4 regions of the Exiguobacterium sp. AB2 genome follow, and region 1 is predicted to be linked to each of the others. Evidence: riboswitches for the same ligand, from Rfam matches in the RefSeq annotation. Region 1 holds a riboswitch; each other region holds the start of a gene.
The links. A riboswitch is a leader RNA that binds a small molecule or an ion and turns the genes downstream of it on or off. The one in region 1 is predicted to bind thiamine pyrophosphate.
Positions count from the first base shown of each region.

Region 2: linked by a shared signal. The riboswitch ahead of DI14_RS06035 (YkoF family thiamine/hydroxymethylpyrimidine-binding protein) and the one ahead of thiW (energy coupling factor transporter S component ThiW) in region 1 are both predicted to bind thiamine pyrophosphate.
Region 3: linked by a shared signal. The riboswitch ahead of thiT (energy-coupled thiamine transporter ThiT) and the one ahead of thiW (energy coupling factor transporter S component ThiW) in region 1 are both predicted to bind thiamine pyrophosphate.
Region 4: linked by a shared signal. The riboswitch ahead of tenA (thiaminase II) and the one ahead of thiW (energy coupling factor transporter S component ThiW) in region 1 are both predicted to bind thiamine pyrophosphate.

Region 1 is NZ_JNAA01000070.1:5,736-11,711, reverse strand. Features, by position in the region: gene DI14_RS09940 (DUF402 domain-containing protein) at 1-251, opposite strand, end outside; gene DI14_RS09935 (hypothetical protein) at 461-1,207, shown strand; TPP riboswitch at 1,253-1,351, shown strand; gene thiW (energy coupling factor transporter S component ThiW) at 1,414-1,899, shown strand; gene DI14_RS09925 (hypothetical protein) at 1,976-2,239, shown strand; gene DI14_RS09920 (GNAT family N-acetyltransferase) at 2,234-2,713, opposite strand; gene DI14_RS09915 (VOC family protein) at 2,806-3,204, shown strand; gene DI14_RS09910 (LTA synthase family protein) at 3,296-5,113, shown strand; gene DI14_RS09905 (VOC family protein) at 5,130-5,976, opposite strand, start outside.
Region 2 is NZ_JNAA01000042.1:15,687-21,662, reverse strand. Features, by position in the region: gene DI14_RS06060 (lytic transglycosylase domain-containing protein) at 1-344, shown strand, start outside; gene DI14_RS06055 (DUF1643 domain-containing protein) at 377-964, shown strand; gene DI14_RS06050 (energy-coupling factor transporter transmembrane protein EcfT) at 1,310-2,047, opposite strand; gene DI14_RS06045 (ABC transporter ATP-binding protein) at 2,044-3,375, opposite strand; gene DI14_RS06040 (ECF transporter S component) at 3,368-3,943, opposite strand; gene DI14_RS06035 (YkoF family thiamine/hydroxymethylpyrimidine-binding protein) at 3,936-4,529, opposite strand; TPP riboswitch at 4,610-4,710, opposite strand; gene DI14_RS06030 (GTP-binding protein) at 4,773-5,966, opposite strand.
Region 3 is NZ_JNAA01000102.1:86,152-92,127, reverse strand. Features, by position in the region: gene pknB (Stk1 family PASTA domain-containing Ser/Thr kinase) at 1-736, shown strand, start outside; gene rsgA (ribosome small subunit-dependent GTPase A) at 783-1,667, shown strand; gene rpe (ribulose-phosphate 3-epimerase) at 1,672-2,328, shown strand; TPP riboswitch at 2,348-2,447, shown strand; gene thiT (energy-coupled thiamine transporter ThiT) at 2,523-3,095, shown strand; gene DI14_RS12305 (thiamine diphosphokinase) at 3,095-3,682, shown strand; gene rpmB (50S ribosomal protein L28) at 3,741-3,929, opposite strand; gene DI14_RS12300 (Asp23/Gls24 family envelope stress response protein) at 4,181-4,543, shown strand; gene DI14_RS12295 (DAK2 domain-containing protein) at 4,566-5,976, shown strand, end outside.
Region 4 is NZ_JNAA01000067.1:59,800-65,775, forward strand. Features, by position in the region: gene DI14_RS09055 (SDR family oxidoreductase) at 1-259, opposite strand, end outside; gene thiE (thiamine phosphate synthase) at 283-924, opposite strand; gene thiD (bifunctional hydroxymethylpyrimidine kinase/phosphomethylpyrimidine kinase) at 893-1,735, opposite strand; gene thiM (hydroxyethylthiazole kinase) at 1,732-2,520, opposite strand; gene tenA (thiaminase II) at 2,517-3,191, opposite strand; TPP riboswitch at 3,266-3,370, opposite strand; gene pelG (exopolysaccharide Pel transporter PelG) at 3,432-4,880, opposite strand; gene pelF (GT4 family glycosyltransferase PelF) at 4,861-5,976, opposite strand, start outside.

The DNA of each region.
Region 1 (5,976 bases):
CCTGCGTCATCAAACATGACCGTCACCCCGAACGGTTCGTTGTCCGGGAAATATTGAAGCCATGCATAACCCGCATCGGCCACGATGAATTCCTCTCCGTTATGTTGTTTATACTGTGGGGCCCGGACTGCATCGATTTGAAATAGGGCGACCGTCCCTGAGAAATGCTCGTCATGGACGTCCATCTGGGCATAGCGGTGTTCAAGAATCCGTTCCCAGTCACGTCGGTTGGCAAATTTTCGTTTTGGCATCATACTCGCTCCTTCATCGCTCGTTTGCTTTAACAGTTCGCCAAAATCCGACAGTTCCCTGTTCAGTCGTACAGATTCTGTTCAGTGAACCTGACCGCCTCACGCCTTACTACACCCCCAACGAAAACGTGTATAGGTTCTCATCCGTTTCCATCCATGCTACGCTTCTTCATAATAGGTAAAATTTGTATGGTTAAAGGGTGAGCAGCATGACACGTTTATTTATATTCGGGTTGGGCCTACTGTTACTCGCAGGCTGTACCGATCCAATCGAAAAGCCGGTCATTCCAGCGGATTCGAACGAACCTGGGCCAGAAATCATGAGCGAATGGACACGGGAGGACTTCAAGGACGTCTTCGACCAACACGAAGTCGCCGAAAAATTACTTGAAACCCTCGAGGCGAACGGACTCACGCCATATCGTGAGACGTTCGAACGGGTCGTCATTACTGGTAACGGCATCCACCACACTTATGCAGACGTCTATCCGTTCCAACTCGACGATGGAACGTACGCCACGGTGTATGAAGACGAGGACGGGTGGATTGCGAACGGGACGGAAGCGAATGCGCCGCTCTTTTGGCAAGAAACGTCGTTCTTACAGTTCGTCGAGGAAATCGAGAAACGGAAATATGGGACGAGCGCCCCACCGGAAGACGTCACGTTGACGCAAGATGCGTTTCAATCGATTTACGATCGTCACGCCTATACGTCCGCGCTCATCGTCGAGCTCGACGAATGGGGCGTATCAATCGCCCGCGAGCCGCTTGAGGATGTCATCATCGCCGGGGACGGCGTGACCGAAGTGACCGCGGATTTGATTGTATTTGAGGTCGAGAGCGGGTATGCCATCGTCTACGACCGAGACGGAGAAATCTTTAAAGGGCCCGAGTCCATCGCGCCACTGTTCTGGAACGAAACGGATTACAAACATCTGCTCGAGAAGAACGAATGAATCATCGAACGCTTATGATGACACTATGTTATACTTAAACGAATAAACGACCACTAGGGGAGCCTTCGGGCTGAGACGGCAAACGCCGGACCCTTTGAACCTGATCTGGCTCATACCAGCGTAGGGAAGTGGCATGGGATTCGTCTGTTCCACGCCACTTTTCCTTTTGGAGAAGTGGCGTTTTCATTTTGAAAGGAGACTCATTTATGCGTATTCAACAACTCACTTGGATGGCCATGCTCGTCGCCATCGCGATTATCGGCTCACTGTTCATCTCGATTCCGACCGGAGTCGCCCGGGCTTTCCCGATCCAACATATGGTGAACGTCATCGCGGCTGTTACCGTCGGCCCGCTCGGTGCCGTCCTCGTCGCCTTTGTGACCGGACTCGTACGGGTCATGACCGGTACCGGCTCCCTACTCGCGTTTCCTGGCGGCATGATTGGTGCACTTCTCGCCGGAATCTTCTATATGAAGACGAACCGCGTCGCCTTCGCCGCAATCGGTGAAGTGATCGGCACAGGGGTCATCGCCTCACTCATCGCCGTGCCTTACGCGAAAATCTTGATGGGGTCTGAGTTCGGCGCGTTCTTCTTTTTCCCGGCCTTTCTCGCTTCGAGTGTGACCGGCGCCTTACTCGGCTGGATTGTGCTCGCTCGCGTTAAGCAATTGCGTCCTGCTCTCAAACAATAATTGAGTCATTTGGCCTCTGCCTTTTATCCGAACAAATGGTAAAATAAGGTTATCTCGTTTAGAAGGAGTAACTACCTTGACTCGATTACAATTCGCGATGATTGGAGCGACCGCTCTTGTGATCACCGCCCTTTTATTTACATTGGAGCGCATCGCAGCGTATACGCGTTGGCACGCCTTGGTCGCGACAGGCGTCTGGCCAGAGGAACCGACCGTCATGGATCTGTTGACGCAAAATGGGTTCATTCCGCTCTTTGGCTTCATCGCCATCCTTTGTTTTTTCATGGCCGGGAATTCGGTTAAAGCGACCACAACGAAAACAGGGACGACCGCCTCATAACGGTTGTCCCTGTTTGACGTGATACACCCAAATCGCTTCTCCGTTCCATTCGTCGATGCGGCCGCTATCGACGAATCCACCTCGCTGATAAAACCGCTTCGCCGGTTCATTTGCCGCGTGTAAACTGAGGACGATGTCATCCACGTCGAATCGGTCTTGAATGAAGATGAGCGCCAACTGTAGAAAGCGAGCTCCGAGCCCCTTTCCCTGTTCACGCGCGTCTATCATAAAACGGTCAAGCCAAACGTAGCGATCGATGTTATTCTCCGCGCCAATCATGATGAAGCCGACTGGTCGTTCGTCAAGGCAAAGCGCGTAGCACGTCCAGGCGTATTTGACGTCGACTTCCATCTCGCGGAGTGATTCCGCATTCGTTTCGATGAAGCGAGACTGGTCCGTAGCAACCGTTAAGCCGATGACGGCTTCCCGGTTCGTGTCATCAATCGGTTGAATCGTCAACACATCGGTATCCATCCTTTCACCTCCCCGTGTCCTATACGCCCCTTACCCAAGAAAAGTTCCGTTATCTATAGCGATTCGCTAAACTAAAAGAAAGGAGGGATACGATGAAACAAATTCACCATCTCTGTATCCAAACGCCCGACTATGAAGCGTCGAAACAATTTTACGAAGCGCTCGGCTTCGAACTCGTTCAGGAATCGTCTGACTTTCACACACGGGCGTTTAACAGCTGGTTCAAGCTCGGCGATTTTTATATCGAACTCCAGACGGCAAAGCAAGACGAGACGTTAACCGCTTATTCGAAACATGTGGCCGGTCCCGTCCATTTTGCTTTGTACGTAGACGACCTCGAAGCAGAAGTGAGACGGCTCGAAGCGCTCGGGGTGCCGTTCTTACCGAAACAGGGCGGCAACATCTATTTCGTCGTCGACGGCTATCTAAGTAAATTAAAAGCTCCGGAAGGCACCATCATTGAACTTCGGGACACGTTTTTAATCAAGTGAGGCTTTCCGCCTCGCTTTTTTTGTACACCTCGATGTTTTTGCCCACTTGAAAACAGGAACACTTAACCAACTTGGTTTTTGGAGGCGCTTTATGAAATATCTCGATTATTGGACCTACTTGCTTCTCTCGCTCCTGAAGCTTTATTTATTTAGCGCGCTGACGACGAGTGCATTCACATTTCACTTCTTTCTCGTTAACGTCGGTCTGATTCTCATGATGACGAGCTGGGCGTTACTCGTTCGACCGAACGTTCGCAGATGGATCCTCCTTGCCTCGCTATTTTTACATAGCACCCTGCTCATCTCGGACGCTTGGTATTACCGCTATTTCGGAAACGTCTTGTCGGTCGCGCTCTTGTCAGATGCCGGCCAGATGGGTGACGTCGGCGGTGGGTTCTTGACGTTGATTCAGGCGACCGATTTCCTCATTTTCGCCGACTTACTCGTTTTCGGGGCACTCGTGATGTATCAAAAGCGTCACCCGATTCGTGAGACGAGAGGGCTGCGGATGGCCGGGATCGGCTTTTTGGCCGGAGTCGTGCTGTATAGCGTCCCACTTTACGTCAATTATCCACCGGACGACCGGACGACCATCTCGAACATGCGTGAGTACTATAAATACGGATTTTGGGGTTATCACGGCTTAGACGCGGCGCGTGGCATCCGTGACGGAGCCGGACTCGGGAAGTCGTTGACTGACGTCGACCAATCCAACGTCGCCGCCTTGTCTCCCGCGACCGTGAGCGCCTCGTCCGATACGAACGTCATCGTCGTCCAACTCGAGTCGTTTCAGGCGTCCGTGATTGGCCAAGTCATCAACGGTCAAGACGTGACACCGAGTTTGAACGCGCTCCGCGACGAGATGCTTTATTTCCCGAACGTCTATCAGCAGACACATGAGGGCCGGACATCGGATGCGGAGTTCACCGTCAACACGTCGCTCTACCCGGTCAAGTCGGGATCTGTCTACACCCAGTACGCCGACCACACGTTCGACGCCTTGCCTAAACGATTGAAAGCGGCCGGTTACGACACGGCGGCGATGCATGCGTTTGATAAGACGTTCTGGAATCGGGACAACTTTTACGACAACATCGGTTTCAATCACTTCTTCTCCGCAGAGGATTACCCAGACGGTGAAGTGATCGGCATGGCGCTCAACGACCAAGACTTCTTGACCGAGTCCGTCCGTTTCATGGAGACGCTCGAGCAGCCATTCTATTCGTTCGTCGTCGCCTTGACGAGCCATACGCCGTATGACATCCCGGACCGCGAGAAACGGCTCGACTTGTCCGGCTATGACGACCCGCTCCTCCAAAACTATTATCACACCGTCCACTATGTCGATACGGCCGTCGGGTCGATGGTCGACGCGTTGAAGGCGAACGGCATGTGGGAGGACACGCTCGTTGTGTTTTACGGCGACCACGACAACGGGTTGACCGCCCCCGGCGACGAGATGGCCGAGAAAGAAGGGGCCATATCCGTCACCGAGGTCTTTACGCTCGACCGGGCAGTACCGCTCTATATCAAACCAGCCGGGCTCGCGCATGGCGAGGTGATGCAAGCGAGCGGCGGTCAACTCGACTTCGCCCCGACCATCCTCGAGTTGCTCGGGATGACGCCCGGCTATATGCTCGGAAGTTCGCTTCTCGATGACGAGCCCAACTTGACCGTGTTCCGAAACGGCTCGTTCCGTTACGACGATGTCTACTTCGACCCGGATTTGACGAAGCCGTTCGGGGCCGGCACGTGTTATGCAATCGATTCAGGAGACCCGCTCCCGTTCGACGCCTGCGCGCCGTATATTGACGAAGCGGCCGACCAGTTACGCCTTTCCGACATCATCGTCGAAAAAGACGCCTTATCCGCCCTTACACAAACCGACAAACAAGCCGCCCCGGACTAATCGGGACGGCTTGTTTTTAGTAGACTTTCCGGAGCGTCGCCACATCGATCTTTTTCATCGGCAAGAACGCCTCGGTCACGCGCGCCAACTGCTCCTTTGTTCCGGTCATCAACATCTCTTCCATCTCCCACGGCACGATTTGCCAGGAGACACCATACCGGTCTTGGAGCCAGCCGCACTGTTCCGCTTCCGGGACGGCCGACAGTTTGGCCCAGTACTCGTCAATCTCGGCTTGCGTCTCACAAAACGCGATCAGCGACTGCATCTCATTGAACGCGAACTGATGGTCCTCCGCGCTATCCATGGCGACGAACTCGCGTCCGGACAAGACGAAGCGGGCGTAATTGAGCTTCCCTTCCAACTCGGGACCGTCCGTCGCCTCGTAACGAATCAGATGGTCTTCGAGCACGTACGAATCTGGGAAGATGGAAATCCAGTCGTTCATGCCCACCTCAGCGCGGCCGAAGACGTCCCCGACGAACAAAAAGCACGGGGTCACGGTCTGGATGTCCATCCCGCCACTATGCATGATTTGCCAGGAGACACCGTACTTGTCTTTCAACCAGCCGTAGCGCTCGCTGAAGTCATACGTGTCGAGCGGCATGAGCACCTCTGCCCCCTCCATAAGCTCGTTCCACAGCGTCTCGACTTCTTCCGACGTCGGGAACGTGACCATGTACGAGATGGACGGGTTGCGTTCCTTCAACGGACCCGCCCCGAGCAGTTGAAAGAACTGTCCCGCCAGCGAGACGGTCACAACCGTCGTCTCCCCGGAAGGTGTATCCGTCAGTTTCGTCGTATAGTCGACGAATGAATCCGGGAACTTCGACACATACCACTCCGCAATCGCCTCGACGTCACCT
Region 2 (5,976 bases), on a different contig from region 1:
ACGAGGTCGACTTGACGGATTTGACGTTGATTGAGCAATACGGCGGGCTCGGCCGTGACGGGAACAATGACGGACAAGCCGACCCACACAGCTTAATCGATTCGGCCCATGCGGCCGCGTATTACTTGAGTGAACACGGCGGCCAATCGACCGATTCGATTGAATCGGTTCGTTCGGCCATCTTCGAGTATAATCGCAGCGAACAGTACGTAGACAACGTCATGTCCTACTATGAACAGTATCAAGACGAAGTCACGCTCCTTCCCGGTGACGCGAAGTCGACGAAGCAGCAAGTCGCACGCTACGCAATTCGTTACTTGGAATGGTTCGCGAGTCTGACGTGACCGTTGATCTTTAGTTGAAGTGAGGAAACGATATGAACACACAAATCGAGGAAGTGACGATTCGAGTCAAGTCGGTCTTCAATGACGACAAGACGAAACGCTATATGCGCTCCTATGAGTTCACCGATGTCGTCGATGGCGTGATTTGCGCCGTCATCATCTATTCCCCTCGAATGAGTGACGCGTTCTTGTCTGGGACGACGACGCAACGGGCGTACATGCTCATGCGCAACCATCTCGACAAACCGATTCGGGAAGTGCGCGTCATCAGTCTCGTCCCGACGCTCGCCATAAACGACAATCTGCCTTACGTCGAGTCTCAACTCGACGAGACGAACTTCCATTACGTCGAGGAGACGCTCGACGAGGTCGAACAGAGCAGGGGCATGGTCATCGTCGGCTGGGGATCGCCCGGTCGGCTCATGCATCACGCGACCGCGTATAAGACGCTCTTCGCCGACCACGAGGCGAACATGTTCTGTATCGGGACGACCGCCAAAGGTGAACCGCAACAGATTCGAATGGCCAACGAGAACACCGTGCTCGAGCCGTTCAACAACGAATCAATCAAACCGAAGTTCCGTATCGTCAAAGAAACGAAACAGGACGACTCCGAGTGAGTCGTCCTCAGCTTGTTGACTAACATCAAGCGAATCGCCCGTCTTTCCGGCGCCCACGCTTTCCGCAGGCAATCCCGGAGCCGCATCGCGACTTACGTCGCTGCTGGGTCTCCGTCGGACTGCTTTCCTGCAGGGTAGGGGCGCCGTCGGACGAGTAACGCAAACGGTCGCCGTCTGGCGGCCGTTTTTTTCTGTCGCCACGATGGCCGAAACGAACGTCGACATCGTACGTCATCCATTTCGTGTCGGGGTGACTAGATCGAGCTCGTTGAACACAAAAAACGAACCCATTCGCTTTTTACGAATGGATTCATCAACAGCCTGAGGACGAGTCGTCCAGTTTTTTTAACGGATCCCCACCCACGTACTCACGACGAACAAGAGGACTAAACATGCGGCCAAGACGAAATCGTTCCGCGTGACGGGGACGACCTCGTACGTGCTGCGGCGTTCCCCCGTGAACCCGCGCGCCTCCATCGAGAAGGCGATCCGTTCGGCTTGGCGGATCGAACCGGCCAGGAGCGGAATCAATAGCTTCGGGACATGTCGGACGTGCTCGAGTCGCGTCTCGAGCCGGACGCCCCGGAGCGCGTGCGTCTCATAGAGCTGGATCAGTTCGCTCTTTAAAATCGGAAAGAACCGAAATCCGACGAAGACGCTATAGGCGATCTTCGGTGATAGCTTGCCTTGTTGCATCAAGCTGTAGACGAAACGCTTCGGGTCCGTCGTCAGCGTAAACAACAGTGAGAGTGCCGTGAACGCCAAGACGCGCAAGGCGAGCGTCACGGCAAGGCGCACGTTCTCTTCCGTCACGTCGTTACCGAACAGCGTGAACACGACCGCCCCACCCGCCTCTCTTCCGAAGACGAGCGTCGTCCAGAGTGTCCCGATCGCGGTCAATAGAAACGGGATCATGAACAGTCCCCACCGCCGCCAGCTCACGTCGGCGAACAGTGTTTGGAGGAGGAGCGTGCCGAGAAAAACGGCGAGCGGGGTCCATGGGTTGTACATGAAGGCGAGACCGAACATGAGGCACGTCACGGTCAAAAACTTGAGCGTCGGGTTCATCTCATGAAACGTCATCCCATCTCCTCCATCCATAACCCATGGGCCTGAAGGAGTTCCGGCTGCTCCCAGAGCGATGCGTCATACGGACCGTTCAACTTCCCATCGTGCATTAAATAATACGTGTTCGCAGCCCGGGCGAAGTTGAGGTCGTGCGTCACGAACAGCACGGCCTGACCGTCACGTGCCCGCTCTTCCATCAAGTCATAAAGCGCACCGAGCGACGCCTCGTCTTGTCCGGCGGTCGGTTCATCGAACGCGATGAGTCGTTTCCTAGAGAGCAACATCACGCCAATCGCGAGTCGGCGCTTTTGTCCGTGACTGAGCGAGAGCGGATGGGCGTCATGTAATCGCTCGAGACCGAGCCGCGTCAACACGTCTTCAATCGGGTGATCGTGTCCGTACGCGAGCTCGTGCGCCACCTCGCTCGTGACGAACAGGTGTGCCGGCGATTGCGGGACGAGCCCGACGTCGCGATGGTTCCGGGCGAGACTCCTGAGCCATGTCGATTTGCCGCTCCCGTTACGACCGAGGATTGCGACGACCTCTCCCTCGGCGACGGTCAAGTCACTCGCTGCGAGTTCGAATTCTTTTCGTTTTAAATTCGGTATGTGAAATAAATTGTGTTCCCCTTTTTCGCTCGTAATCGGTGCGAACGTATAGTCGGGGCGCATCTCGAACGGTCCATCGTAGACGATTCGCCCCTCCATAAGTTCGACTTGCCGGTCGAAGAAATCGCCCCACACGTACGGGCGATGTTCGATGACGACGACGTTGACGCTACGGGCGACGCCGTCGAGCCAACGGACGAACCGAGCCGCGGTCTCCGGGTCGAGATGGGCGAGCGGTTCATCAAGGAGGAGCCATTCCGGACGGCCAATCAGTGCACAGGCGACGGCGATTTGCTGCTTCTCGCCACCAGACAAGTCATGGATGTAGCGATGTCGATAATCGTCGAGCCGCAACGTCCGTAACATCATCTCGACGCGCCCCATCATCTCCTCGCGGGGGACGTGAAAGTTTTCGAGCGTAAAGATCAGCTCTTCCTCGACCGTCTGCATGACGAACTGACTGTCGGGGTCTTGGAACACGGTGCCGACCCGACGATTCACCTCGCCGGCCGCGTACGTGTCATACGGCCGGTCGAACAAGTCGAGCCTTCCGGTCACGATGCCGTCACAGTTGTCCGGATAGAGCCGGTTCATCATGGCGAACAGTGTCGATTTCCCCGACCCACTCGACCCGCTGATGAGTGTCCGCCCATCCCGGAGCGTGAGCGTGACGTCTGCCAATACGTCGGTCGACTTGCCGGGATAACGAAACGTCAACTGCTCCGCCTCAACCATGGGCGCGTCCTTGACGTGCGAGCGCGTAGCCTTCGAGCGCACCCGTCCTGAGCAACAAGTCGCTCAAAATCTTTCCACCGAGCCCTGCGATGAGCATCCCGCTCGTGGCGCGCAGGGCGAACATCGTCGCCACGTACGTCGGGCTGAGTGCCGCGAGGCCGCCCATGACGTATGTATAGGCGAAACTCGTCACGGCAGCACCGAAGCCAGCGAGCATGAGCACCCACAGGTCATATCGTTTATACCCGGTGACGGCGAACGCCGCCTCGGCCCCGAGTCCTTGAATGATCCCGACGAGAATGATGCGTGGCCCGATTGCGTTCCCAATCATCATCTCAATCGTCGCCGCGAGCACTTCCGACAAAAAGGCGGCACCGGGCTTACGGATGATATAGGCGGCGATAATCGAGACGATAAACCAAATCCCGAAAATCCACTCGTAGGCGATCGGCCCAATCAGCCCAGCCCATAAATTTCCGACGTGGACGAACGCCAAATAGACGACGGCGAAGACGACCGATAATATCGACAACAAGACGATCTCCTTTAATTTCCACGACTTAAGCATTGTTTTGTCCCTCATGTGACGGACTGTTCACACTGAACGTCACCGTCATGACGACGTGGCTCGTCTTCGCACGCACCCGGTCGAACGTCGCCTCGTAAAACGAGAATACCGGCTCGATGTCGCCATGGATGCCGGAGGCGTAATGCATCGAGTCATTGAACACACCGCGCGCTTTCGCGAAGTCGATCTCTTCATAGATGATGTCCATATACTCCGCGTCCCCGAGCGGATAGAGTGCGAACTGGGATGAGACGTATTGGTTTTCGACCGAACCGTTCGCCGGCTCGTTCGTCACGTCGAGCAAGTTGTCCCCCGTCGTGTCGCCAGGGCAGCCGACCGAGAACGTCCCGCTCATCGAGACGTGCACCCCCGACTTCGTCGCATGAGATAAGACGGCCTTGGCCACATCGAATACGTGCTCACTCCGTCCCCGGATGACCGTCGAGACGTCATCGGTATGGCGCCAGACGTTCTGTAAGTCCGTCTCCTTCAGTGCGTCTTTGATGACGCTCACGAAATCGGACGTCATCGGGCTGAGTGTAAAGCGGAACCCGACAATCGGGCTCGTTCCACATTGGTTGTTCATGTTCTGTTCCCCCTTTATCTGTATGCACGAAAAAAGCCGCATCCATGAGAATGCGGCCACTCGTCCAATTAAAGTCCATCAGAAAAAGTGCCACACTTCCTCACGCCGGTATTACCCGGATCGAGTCATAAGGGATCGGGGCCATGCTCACATCTCAGCCGAAGCACCCCTAGTGTAGTCCAATGTATGCGGTTTGTTCATGCAAGGAACAGTATAGACGACCAATTTCGATTTGTAAACGGTTTATGAGAAAGTGACAACGCCATTCCCTGGAAGCGTGTCTTGGAGCGTCGCCCAGTCGAGCGCCATCTCTTCGTCAGTCAACAGGCAAGTATCAAGCATCGATTCGACACGCGCACGGTCCATTCGCTGTCCAATTAAAACGAGCTCGGTTTGGCGGTCGCCGTAAGGCTCGATATAGTCTTCAGCGAGCTCCGGTTCTGCCGCGAACATAAGCCGGCGCTCCTCTTCCGGAAGCGTCGCGAGCCACCGCCCGGCGTGCTCGAGCGTCGAGGCGTATCCGGCCTGCGAGAACAAGCAGGCGAGGTCGTTACGCGAAGCAATCCATAAAAATCCTTTTGCCCGAACGATTTCCTCAGGGAACTGCTCAATCCACGCATGAAGTCGCGCTGGGTGGAACGGACGACGGCGACGATAGACGAACGAGCTGATGCCGTACTCTTCGGTCTCCGGCGTATGTTCTTCCGACTCAAGCTCTTGGATCCAGCCGGCCGAATGCATCGCCTGCTCGAAATCGAACAGGTTGACGTCGAGCAGTTCGGTCAAGTCGACGTTCGAATGGACCGAGGTCAATAGTTTTGCAGACGGGTTGAGCGTCTTCAGCAGACCGGCCATCTCGTTCAGTTCGGCCTCCGACACCCGGTCGGCTTTGTTCAGGACGATGATGTCGGCGAACTCGACCTGGTCGACGAGCAGGTCGACGACTTCACGGACATCCGTCTCATCGATTGCTTGTTTCCGCTCATGGAGCGACTCACCGGAATTGAAATCTTTCAAGAAACGGTAAGCATCGACGACCGTCACCATCGCATCGATATAGACACGGCTCGTCAAGTCGATGCCGAGCGCGTCATCGGCATACGTGAACGTCTGGGCCACGGGAATCGGTTCCGAGATTCCGGACGACTCGATGATGATCCCGTCAAGTTCACGGTCGTTCGTGAGTTCTTGGACCGCCTCGAGGAGGTCTTCACGGAGCGTGCAACAGATGCAACCGTTCGACAGCTCGACTAGCTTCTCATCGGTCCGCGAAAATCCACTTTGTTCGATTAAACGCTCATCGATATTCAATTCGCTCATATCATTGACGATGACGGCATACTTCTTGCCGGTGCGATTGTTTAAAATATGGTTCATTAACGTCGTCTTGCCGCTCCCAAGATAGCCTGACAACACGGTGATTGGAATTCGTTTCATCATTAACAGC
Region 3 (5,976 bases), on a different contig from region 1:
CGGACGGAAGCCAAAACGCGGTACGACGGTCACGCTCGTCGTCTCGGCAGGGAAAGAGACGGTCCGGATGCCGGACGTCGAAGGGTTGTCCCAGTCGGCGGCAGAGCGAACATTGAAGGACTTGGACTTCACGGATATCGACATCCAAAAAGAAGCTTCGGAGACGGTCGATAACGGAGATGTCATCTCACAATCGCTCGCTCCGGGCGAAGAAGTCGTCCCGTCAGAAGTGACGGTCACGCTCGTCGTGTCGACGGGCAGCAATAAAATCGAACTTGCCAACTTGGCCGGTTACACGTTCGAAGAAGCGACGACGTACGCCGAACAAAACAACTTGAAAATCGTCAAGCGTGATGAGTATTCGACGAGCGTACCTTCGAACCAAATCATCCGCCAGCTGCCGACAGCAGGCACGGCCGTTGACCCAGGTACGGAATTGACGGTCATCGTCTCGCTCGGTGTCGAACCGACGGATGCGTCCATCGAACGAGAAGTGAGCGTAGAGATCGAACCACCGGCAGAAGGCGAGACGCCTGAGCCCGTCGAGGTCGTCATTCGGACGGTCGATGCGCGTGGCGAGATTGAAGTGCTCCGTGATAAGATAACGGAGACGACGACATACTCCTATACGCTCGTCATCGCGCCTGACGAAGTCGGGACGGCGACGATTGAAGTCGATGGGGAAGTCGTTCGGACCGACTCGGTCACGTACGCCCAAGCGAAGGATGCACAATAACAAAGAGGTGGCGTGCGCGTCACCTCTTTTTCTAGGAGGAAACAGGATGAAAGGAACGATCATTCGCCTACAAGGCGGTTTTTACGATGTCATGACGGAAACAAAGCAAGAGATTCGCTGTCGTGCACGCGGAAATTTCCGTAATCGCAACATCTCGCCGGTCGTCGGAGACGATGTTGAGATTCAAGATCAAAAAGACGGGACCGGCTACATTTTAGCCGTCGACGAGCGGTCGAACCACCTCGTCCGACCACCGATCGCCAATATCGATCAAGCGTTCTTACTGTTCTCGGTGAAGGAACCGGCTTTCTCGTATCACTTGCTCGATCGTTTTCTCGTCTTGATTGAATCGAAACAGATTCATCCGATCATCGTGTTGACGAAGATGGACCTGCTGAATGAGGATGAGATGGAAGCGATTGAACAGGCGGCTTCGCTCTATCGGTCGATTGGCTATGACGTCATCGAGACGTCGACAGAGAGAGGGTCTGGGGTCGAGGCGATACGGGACTTGTTCGAGGCGAAGACGAGCGTGTTCGCTGGCCAGACCGGTGTCGGGAAGAGTTCACTGCTGAACGCCGTCGCGCCTGAACTTGAGCTTGCGACCGGGAAAATCTCGAAGTCGCTCGGCCGCGGAAAGCATACGACGCGTCATGTCACGCTGATTCAACTCGGCGGTGGTCTCGTCGCCGACACGCCTGGCTTCTCGAGCCTCGAGTTCCCACAAGAGCTCGAAGCGGAAGAGTTGCGTTGGTGCTTCCCCGAGTTCGTCGAACGACATGACGACTGCAAGTTCCGGGGCTGTGCCCACGTGAACGAGCCGGGCTGTGCCGTCAAGGCGGCCGTCGAATCGGGCGAAATCGCTTCCACTCGTTACGACAACTATGTTACGTTTATGGAAGAGATGAACGATAGACAACGGAGGTACTGAACTGATGATTAAAATTGCACCATCGATTTTAGCGGCGGACTTCGCCAACCTAGAAGCAGAAGTGAAAGCGGTCGAGACGGCCGGGGCCGATTATATCCATTTTGACGTCATGGACGGACAGTTCGTCCCGAACATCTCGATTGGCTTGCCTGTCCTTTCGAGCTTACGTCAAAAGACCGACATGGTATTGGACGTCCACTTGATGATTGATCAGCCGGAACGGTTCGTCGAGGACTTTATCAAGGCCGGAGCGGACATCGTCACGATCCACGTCGAGGCGACGAATCACGTACATCGCGTCTTGCAACAAATCAAGGCGGCCGGGGCGAAAAGTGGGGTCGTCTTGAACCCGCATACGCCAATCAGTACGATTGAACATGTCGTCCAAGACGTCGACATGGTGCTTCTTATGACCGTGAACCCGGGCTTTGGGGGGCAGGCGTTCATCGAGTCGGTCGTCCCGAAAATCGCGGCGCTCCGCGAGATGCGTCAAGCACGTGGGCTCGACTTTGAAATCGAGATTGATGGCGGCGTGAACGCGACGACGGCGAAACTGTGCATCGACGCAGGGGCCGACGTCCTCGTTGCGGGCTCGGCGATTTACAACGAACCGGACTATAAAGCAGCAATCGATGGCATTCGCAACGCATCTCGTGTATAATCGAGGATAGAACAACAAATATTGTCGCAAGGGGTGTCACATCTGTGGCTGAGAGGCATGCGCTAACCCTTTGAACCTGTTCCGTTCACACGGACGTAGGGATGTGGCGAAAATGCACGTTGCGAATCCAAGCAGCATGGCGTTTACGTCATGCTGCTTTTTGTCGTTCTTTACGATAAAGGGGGAAATGGAAAATGAAACAAAAATTAACACTACAGGCGCTGATTGAGATTTCACTCTTCTCGGCGCTCGCCTTGATCTTTGATTTGCTCATGCCGTATCGGATGCCGCAAGGTGGGTCGATCACACTCGTCATGTTGCCGATTTTCGTGATGGCGTATCGCCATGGATTAAAAGGCGGTCTCGCGACCGGCGCGCTCGTCGGGACGCTCCAACTGCTGTTCGGCGCCTACATCTTCACGCCGGTCCAATTTTTAGTCGACTACACGTTCGCGTATGGCCTCGTCGGGATGGCGGGCGTCTTCGCCGGACAAGTGAAACGGGCCGCCAAAGACGGTTCGAAAAAGACGCTCGTCCTCTATTTGGTGCTCGGGGCGCTCCTCGGTTCGCTCCTCCGTTACGCCGCGCACGTCCTGTCGGGAATCGTCTTCTTCGCCCAATATGCGGAAGGGCCGGTCGTCGCCTATTCGCTCGGCTATAACATGACGTATATGCTCCCGTCCTTCTTGATTGCGACGATTGTGCTCGTGCTCTTGTTCACGACGGCGCCGCGCTTCGCGACGCTCGCCACGCGGGACGTCCGCTAATGCGTGTCTTGATTGTGGCGGCTAGTCCGTCACCCGTTCCGTCTCTTCCCGACGACGTCGATTACGTCATCGCCGTCGACGGGGGTTACGCGACGCTCCTCGCCCAAGGGATTGAACCGAACCTCGTCGTCGGCGACTTCGATTCGTTCACGGGAGTCGTACCGGATGAGGCGTTACGCTATCCGTCTGAAAAAGACGTGACCGACCTCGAGATCGCCCTCGAGGCGGCACGCGGGCATGGGGCTGACGAGATGCTCGTCTACGGGGCGCTCGGAGGCAGGCTCGACATGACGCTCGGGAACATCGGGTTGCTCGAGGCTTACCCGGAGATGTGTCTTTATGCCGACGGCCAAATCGTCTCTCTCGCACGGGAGGGCCGACACGCGCTTGCGCGGCGTGACGACCATTATTTGTCGCTCATTCCATGGAAGCGGGCGAACGTCACGATCCGTGGCGTCAAATACCCGCTCGACCGTCACGACGTCGTCAGCCACGAGGCGTTGACGATTTCAAACGAGTGGGACGCAAAAACGGCAGAACTCGTCGTACATGACGGTATGGTCCTCGTCTTGTACGTCAAAAAATAAGCACAAAAAAAATCCCATCGGCGCATGCCGCTGGGATTTGTTTCGTTCGTGTATAAGATTATACGCGTTCAACGAGACCTGATTTAAGAGCGCGAGCTGAAACCCAAACGCGTTTCGGTTTACCGTCAACGAGAATACGAACTTTTTGTACGTTTACACCCCAAGTACGTTTCGTCTTGTTGAGTGCGTGCGAACGGTTGTTACCTGACTTAGGTGATTTACCTGTTACGTAGCATTTACGTGCCATGCGTTTCCCCTCCTTTTTTATGTGGGTTCGTCCTAATAGACACTCGTTTATATTAGCACGGGTTTTTTCCCGATGCAACTAGAAAATAATAGTATGACAAGAAAAAACTTGACATTACTGGTAAGGATTTTAATAATGGATGAGGGTTACGACCACAATTGACCGAGTTTAAGAGCAGGTCCTTTAAATAACGAGGTAGATATTGTAGAATGTAGTGAAGGAATCATTCCGAATGAAGGAGGCTACTCCATATGGCAATTGATATGAAGACAACATATGGCAATATTGACATTACGAACGACGTCGTGGCAACACTCGCGGGTGGCGCGGCGATGGAATGTTTCGGAGTCGTCGGCATGGCGTCTCAAGCTCAATTGAAAGACGGAATCGCGGAACTATTGAAACGTGAGAACTACGCGCGCGGAGTCGTCGTACGACAAGATGGTGATGATGTACATATCGACATGCACATTATTGTCAGCTACGGTACGAAAGTGTCAGAAGTGGCATACAACGTGCAAAGTCGCGTGAAGTACACGCTCGGTGAAACGTTAGGATTAAACGTTTCGTCAGTAAACATATTCGTCCAAGGCGTTCGGCTGACGAATGACTGACGGAAACGGAGGAGGATTTGGTGTGGGTTTAAAACGTCTAGATGGATTGGTGCTCGCGAACATGATTGCAAACGGAGCAGCCAACTTAAGTCAAAATGCGGATTACGTGGATTCGCTTAACGTTTTCCCGGTCCCAGACGGGGATACAGGAACGAACATGAACTTGACGATGACGTCAGGAGCGAAGGAAGTCGCGGCACTCAACACGGAGAACGCGGCCGACGTGTCGGCGAAATTTGCGCGCGGGTTATTGATGGGGGCGCGTGGGAACTCAGGCGTCATCTTAAGTCAATTATTCCGTGGATTCGGCAAGTCGATTGAAGGCAAGTCAGAACTCTCGACTCTCGATTTCGCAGAGGCGCTCAAACGCGGTGTCGATACGGCGTATAAAGCGGTCATGAAACCGGTTGAAGGAACGATTTTGACGGTCGCCCGTGAAGCGGCAGACGAGGCACTCGTCGCGGCCGAGTCGACAAGTGACTTCAACGAGTTGATGGAGCGAATCGTCGCCGAGGCGAAAGCGTCGCTCGATCGCACACCGGACTTGCTTCCGGTATTGAAAGAAGTCGGCGTCGTCGACTCTGGTGGACAAGGGTTACTCGTCATCTATGAAGGGTTCCTTGCCACGCTCGAAGGGAAAGAACTTGAAAAACCGCACAAACCAGTCATGGACGCGCTCATCGAAGCCGAACATCACGCCCATGCGGCCCAAGGATTCATGTCGACCGAAGACATCGAATTTGGTTACTGCACGGAAATCATGGTTCGTTTCCAAGATGAGAAGTTGAAAGACGCACCGTTCAATGAAGATGCGTTCCGGAACGAACTGTCTGAACTCGGAGACTCGCTCCTCGTCGTCGCCGACGAAGAATTGCTCAAAGTTCACGTCCACGTCGAGACGCCAGGAGACGTCATCACGAAAGGACAACGTTTCGGCGAGCTCGTCGCGGTCAAAATCGAGAACATGCGTCAGCAGCATTCGACGATTCTCGAAGAAGAGCACGGCGCGAACCAACACGGTGTCCAACCGACTCCAGTAGCGACAGCTCCGAAACCAAAAGCGCCATACGCAATCGTCACGGTTGCGATGGGTGAAGGCGTCAGCGACTTGTTCCGCTCACTCGGAGCAGCACACGTCATCGAAGGCGGGCAGACGATGAACCCATCGACGGAAGATATCGTCAAGGCGGTCGAAGCGGCGAACGCCGAGCACGTCTTCATCTTCCCGAACAACTCAAACATCATCATGGCAGCGGAGCAAGCAGCTTCGGTCGCCCCATGCGGTGTCTCGGTCATCCCGACGAAGACGGTCCCACAAGGACTCGCAGCGGCAATCGCCTTCAATCCAGAGGCGGACGTCGAGACGAACGAGTCAGGCATGAAATCGGCGGCAAGTGCGGTCAAGTCTGGCCAAGTGACGTACGCCGTCCGTG
Region 4 (5,976 bases), on a different contig from region 1:
AGAGCGTCTTATCGGCACCCGTATGTCCGCCAGAACCTGCTGCGAATACGACGACGTCGGCACCGTCGATGGCGTCTGCCAAGTTTGCGACGTCGCCTTCAAGGTCACCGAGTACGGCTTGATAGCCTTTGTTTTTAAAATCTTCGAGTTGTTCGTCTTTCCGTACCATCGCCGTCACCTCATGCTTGCCTTCCTCCTGTAAGCGTTCGACGAGCTGTTTTCCAATCTGTCCGTTCGCACCAATTACAAATACGTTCATCTGTCTTCCTCCTCGAATCGAATTCAGAGACACTTGAAACGTCGTGTGGCTGCCGCCACGTCCGGCGCCGAAGCGATGGCCGAGATGATGGCGACCCCGTCGGCCCCGTCACGTCGAATCAACTCGACGTGTTCAGGCCGAATGCCCCCAATCCCCACAATCGGGAGCTCTCGGTACGCCGCCCGCACTTGACGGATGAGCGTCGTCCCGTTCACTTCCCCGGCGTCCGCTTTTGAGTCCGTCGGAAAGATGGGGCCGATGCCGACATAGTCCGCATGCACCATCGCCGTCGCCGCTTCTTCGAGCGAATGGACGGAGACACCGAGCCATTTGTCCGCCCCAATCATCTGTCTGACGCGACGGGCCGACGCATCTTCTTGCCCGACATGGACCCCGTCCGCGTCGAGCTTCATCGCCAGCTCGACATCATCGTTTACGATAAACGGGACGCCGTACGCGCGACAAAGTCGAAGCAACGTCCGGGCCACCGCTTCTTTTTGATCTCCATACAGTGCCTCATTTCCTTTTTCGCGAAATTGAAAACATGTGACGCCACATTGAAGTGCCGTCTCGACCGTCTGGAAGATGTCTTTTGTGTTCGTCGTTCCACAGATGAAGTACAGCTCTAGCTGTTCAGCGAGTGCGGCTCGTCGTGATCGTTTCAAGCGTGACACCCTCCTCTCCATGCGTCCCATACGCCCAATGGTTCGTCGGTCCGTGTCCGGCTCCGATTTCGAGTCCATGCGTGATGGCGCTTTGGATGAACCGCTTTGCCGTCACGGTCGCCTCAATCATCGGACGGCCTTTGGCGAGTTCGGCCGTGAGCGCCGCCGAGAACGTACAGCCAGTGCCGTGCGTGTCAAGCGTTTCGATGCGCGGTGCCGAGACGAGAAAGGCCTCTGACGCCGTCAAGACGAGATCTTCGGCACGTTCACCCTCGAGATGACCGCCTTTTAAGACGACGGCCTTCGCACCGAGCGCCAAGATTCGTTCCGCCGCTTCAAGACGGTCTTGGAATGAGCGAATCGTCAAGCCCGTCAACACTTCTGCTTCCGGCACGTTCGGCGTGACGACGGTCGCGAGCGGCAACAACGCCGTCTTGAGCGCCTCGACAGCCGTGTCTTGAAGCAATGATGCCCCCCCTTTTGCAATCATGACCGGGTCGACGACAAGCTGTTTGAACGCATGCCGCTTCACGCCGGAAGCGACGGTCTCGATTCGACTCGCATCGAACAACATCCCGGTCTTGCACGCCTCGATTGAAAAATCGGAGCCGATCGCATCGAGTTGTTGCGCGAGCAATTCGGCCGATACCGCTTCGACGCCATGCACACCACGTGTGTTTTGTGCCGTGACTGCCGTCAAGACGCTCGTCCCGAATACACCGAGCTCTTGAAACGTCTTCAAATCGGCTTGAATGCCGGCGCCGCCGCCCGAATCAGATCCGGCAATCGTCAACGCTTGTGCGCGCTTCATGACACCACCTCAATCCGGTCGCTCGGCAGTTCGACCGCGGTCATCTTCCCAAGCTCGTTCAAGAAATGAATCGGGAAATCGCCCGATCCCTCGGCACGTGCGGTCGCGAGTTCCCCGCAACGGGCGTACCCGGCGAGCGCCGTCGACGTCGCGGTCATCGCGTCAGCCTCGACCGCAAGAAAGGCGCCGACGACCGCGCTGAGCAGACAGCCGGTCCCGGTCGTCCGCGTCATCGTTTCGGTTCCTCCTTTGATTTCAATCGTCACGTCCCCGTCACTGACGACGTCCGTCTCTCCGGTCATGGCGACGACACAGCGATACCGTTTGGCCGCCTCGCGCGCGACGTCTGTCACGTCTTGCAACGCTTCTCCCGCGTCGACCCCGCGCGCGTGCGCCGTCCGGTCAATCAATGTCGCCATCTCACCGGCGTTCCCCCGGATGACCGTCACCTGAACCTGCTCGAGGATTGCAGTCGCCACTTGACGTCGAAACGCCGTCGCACCGACACCGACCGGATCGAAGACGATAGGACGTCCTGCAGCGTTCGCCGCTTGTCCCGCTCGAATCATCGTCCTTTCCGTCGTCGCATCGAGCGTGCCGATATTCAACACGAGCGCATCGCTCACCGTCGCCATTTCCGCTACTTCCTCGACAGCGGACGCCATGACCGGTGACGCACCGATCGCGAGCAATCCGTTCGCCGAGAAGTTGGCGACGACGATGTTCGTAACGTTATGGATGAGCGGCCGCTCGGCCCGTACTTTATCCCACAAATCGCGTTTCATCGGCTCACCTCCACCGGTACGTCCCACGTCTCGAGCGTCCAGGCCATCTGCCAAAACGCCACTTCGTAATAACAGCTCTTCAAGAACAACTGACGGTAACGTTTGCGTTCGGCTTCTGTCGCTTGCTCGGCCAACAGGTCGAGCCGTTCAATCTGTTCTTCGACGAGTTCGCGGAACCATTCCGACCCATACGTCGCAATCCAAGCCGTATAGATCGGATGCTCCGGCTTTGCATCTTTCAATCGTTCGCCAATCTCGTAGTACACCCAGTAGCACGGTAAAATCGCTGCGAGTACGTCCCCGAGCGTCGGTCCGGCTTGTTGCATGTGCATCGCGTACGCATATGCGGTCGGCGCCGGCTCGAACGTACGTCGCTCTTCCTCGGTCACATCAAGCATCGTGAAGAACTCACGATGTAACGCGTGTTCCGCCTCGATCGTGTGGAGCGCGTGTGTCAAAAAACGGCTCGACAGTTCCATATCTTGCGCCACGATTGCCCCTCTCGCCTGCACTTTCGAAAATTGGTTCAGATAGTATGAGTCTTGCAGAACATAGTGGCGAAACTTCGCCTCGTCGAGCGTCCCTTCGCCGAGTGATCGGACGAACGGGTGGTCAAAACTCGCTTGGAACAAAGTATCCGCTTCTTGTCGGATGTGTTGGGTGAACGTCATGATGAACTCCTCCTTTTGTATGAAAAAACGCCGCCTCCCATAACGGAAGCGGCGTCGGACATACAGCGTGAGAAAAGTCGTTTCGCCCACTTCCCTCCGCTAGCGTGAACTAGATCAGGTTCAAAGGGTCTGGACCTCTTCCATCTCAGCCGCGTCATGCGACTCCCCTAGTGGCAAACATTATGAAATTCGGTCGTCTTCGGACACATCATATCAATCTTTCGCTGAAATAGGAACCCTTCAACGCGAGAAGCGACGATTCAATGCCGTTCCCATCTGTGAGAAGCGCTCGATTCCGAGCTTGCGTCGATTCGAGGACGCAAACACGTAATAGTCGACTTTTCCCATGAAATACATCAAGCGCAAACCGGCGATAAAGAACGTGATGGTCGTACTGACGGCAAACCCGACGCCATACCAATCGATGCCGAGCGGTAACAGCGCCAGCGTGAAGAGTGCGTTGCCTGTGAAAAACGACAAGTTAACGAAGAGTGCCCCGCGCCGGTCCTCAAAATAGAGAAGGAGTAACGTCAAGACGAGAATCATCGCGTTCGCGAAAGCGGCGAGCGTCGTCATCCGAAAGATTTGACCGACTTCTTCCGGTACGCCAATCCAGCCGACGAACACACCCGCCATGAGAATGGCGAACAACGTGACGACGCCTTGGCTTCGTCCGAGACGAATCAATTCGTTCTTTAGGACGGTCGTCATCGTCTGTTTCGCTTTATCGATTTGATGCAAAGCGCCCCCGTAGTTGATGAGGCCGTAGAACGTGCGATACCGTTCATAGAAGCGTGTCTCGACGGCGACGACGAACAAGAGCTGGGTCGGCACGATCGTCAAATAAGACCAGAATACGGCCGTGTCATAGTACGGGTTGAACACGAACGATTGCGCGACGACGGTCCGCCCCTCCCCGAACCAAATGATGAAGTTCGTCACCCAAATGCCAAGAACGTACAAGACGCCGATGGCGAACAAATCGGGGTAGAGATCAAAATAGCGGAAATAGGAAAACTCGTTCGTCGCATAGCGGAGCGGGAACGTCCGTAGCATCGCAAAGAATAAGCCGAACAGCGTGACGAGCATCCCGACCGTGAAGCCGAGCAGCAGCTCCAAGCTCGTCGGGTCCACTAGGATGCGGCTAATCAAGAACACGCCGCCAATCGCGATAAAACCGCCGAGTAAAAAGCTGTACGCGATCGCCTGATAAAACTTGGCAGCGCTCAAAAATAAGAACATGACCCAAATGACGTTAATCGTCATGAACAAGACGAACAAGACGAGCTTATACAAAAAATCGAGCGGTGAAATCATCCAAAAGATGCTGTACATGATGATTGCTGCGAGCATCGTCACTTTCAGCATTCCGGTAAAGACGGGAAAAATATCGTGTGCTTTCTTCTCGTAAAACAAATCGGCGACGTAACGCGTGACGACGAGCTGTTGGAAACTGAACAAGATTTGCGAGAAGATGAACGCATAAGATACCGACAACATAAACAGCGTCCGTTCCTCGAGTGAGAGCATCGGCATTTGAAACGCCAGCCATTGAATCGTCCCGACGACCAAAATGACGATGAGCCAAGGTCCTGAGGTGACGAGACCGGAGAACGTGTACGCCTTCAGCCGGGATGAATAGTAGTCTTCTTGAAACAACTTCTGTAGCTTAAACCCGATGCCCGCCATACTGTTCCCTCCTCGCTTCATAGATTGCTTTATACCGGTCGACGAACTGTTGCAACCGGTAATATTGACGGACGCGTTCGCGGCCGTTCTTGCCGAAGCGCATCCGTTCACGCGGATAATCCATCATCCACTCGATTTTATCGGCGAGTGCTTCCGGGTGGACAGGCGGCACGATGAACCCGGCTGGACCGAACGGGTCGTCCGAGCGTCCGTATAAAAGTTCCGAACAGGCACCGACGTCTGTCGCCACCCATGGGATACCGGCAGCCATCCCTTCTAGGACGGCTAGCGGCTGCCCTTCCGAGATGCTCGTCAGTAGCAACAAATCGAACGTCGGTAACCATTCCTGCACATTCACTTTCCCGACAAGTTCGACATAATCCGTCAGACCGCTCTGTTCAATCAACAACCGACATTCCTCGGCATATTCTTCGTCCTCATCGAGCGGGCCCATGATCGTCAGTTTAAAGAGGCGGCGCCGTTCTTGTAAAATCTTCGCCCCATAAATCATCGTCTTTAAATCTTTAATCGGTACGACACGGACGATGGCCCCGATTTGAAACACGTCGTGCTCGACCGGCTCGATGACCGGACGGATGTGGCGATCGGCGATGCCGTTGGCGATAATCTTCGTCTTTTCGCTCGGTGCCCCAATCCATTCCTGATATTCACGATTCCGTTCAAACAGCGTAATAATCTCATCGGCCGCATTGTAAGCCTCGCGTGACAAGTGGTGGAAGAAACGGACCCAGCGCGGCTTGTACGGAGCCGGAATCCAGTAGGACTGAAGAATCTCTTCTTCCCGCTCACGGGAATAAATGCCATGCTCGGTTAATATGAACGGGATGCCTTGTGTCTCCTTCATATAGGAGGCGACCATCCCGGCGTAACCGGTCGACACGGAATGGACGAGATCGACGTCAGGAAGCGGCTGATGCAACACGCGAAGCACCGGCATGTACATGCTTTGCCACATCCAAAAGTAGTCGATGAAAGATCCACCGTTCATCTCTTCAGAATAGGCAGTCTTGACGTTGTGCCAGAAAAACTCACTGGCGAAAAACGCCTCACTCGAGGGGACTCGCGTCCCGATAAT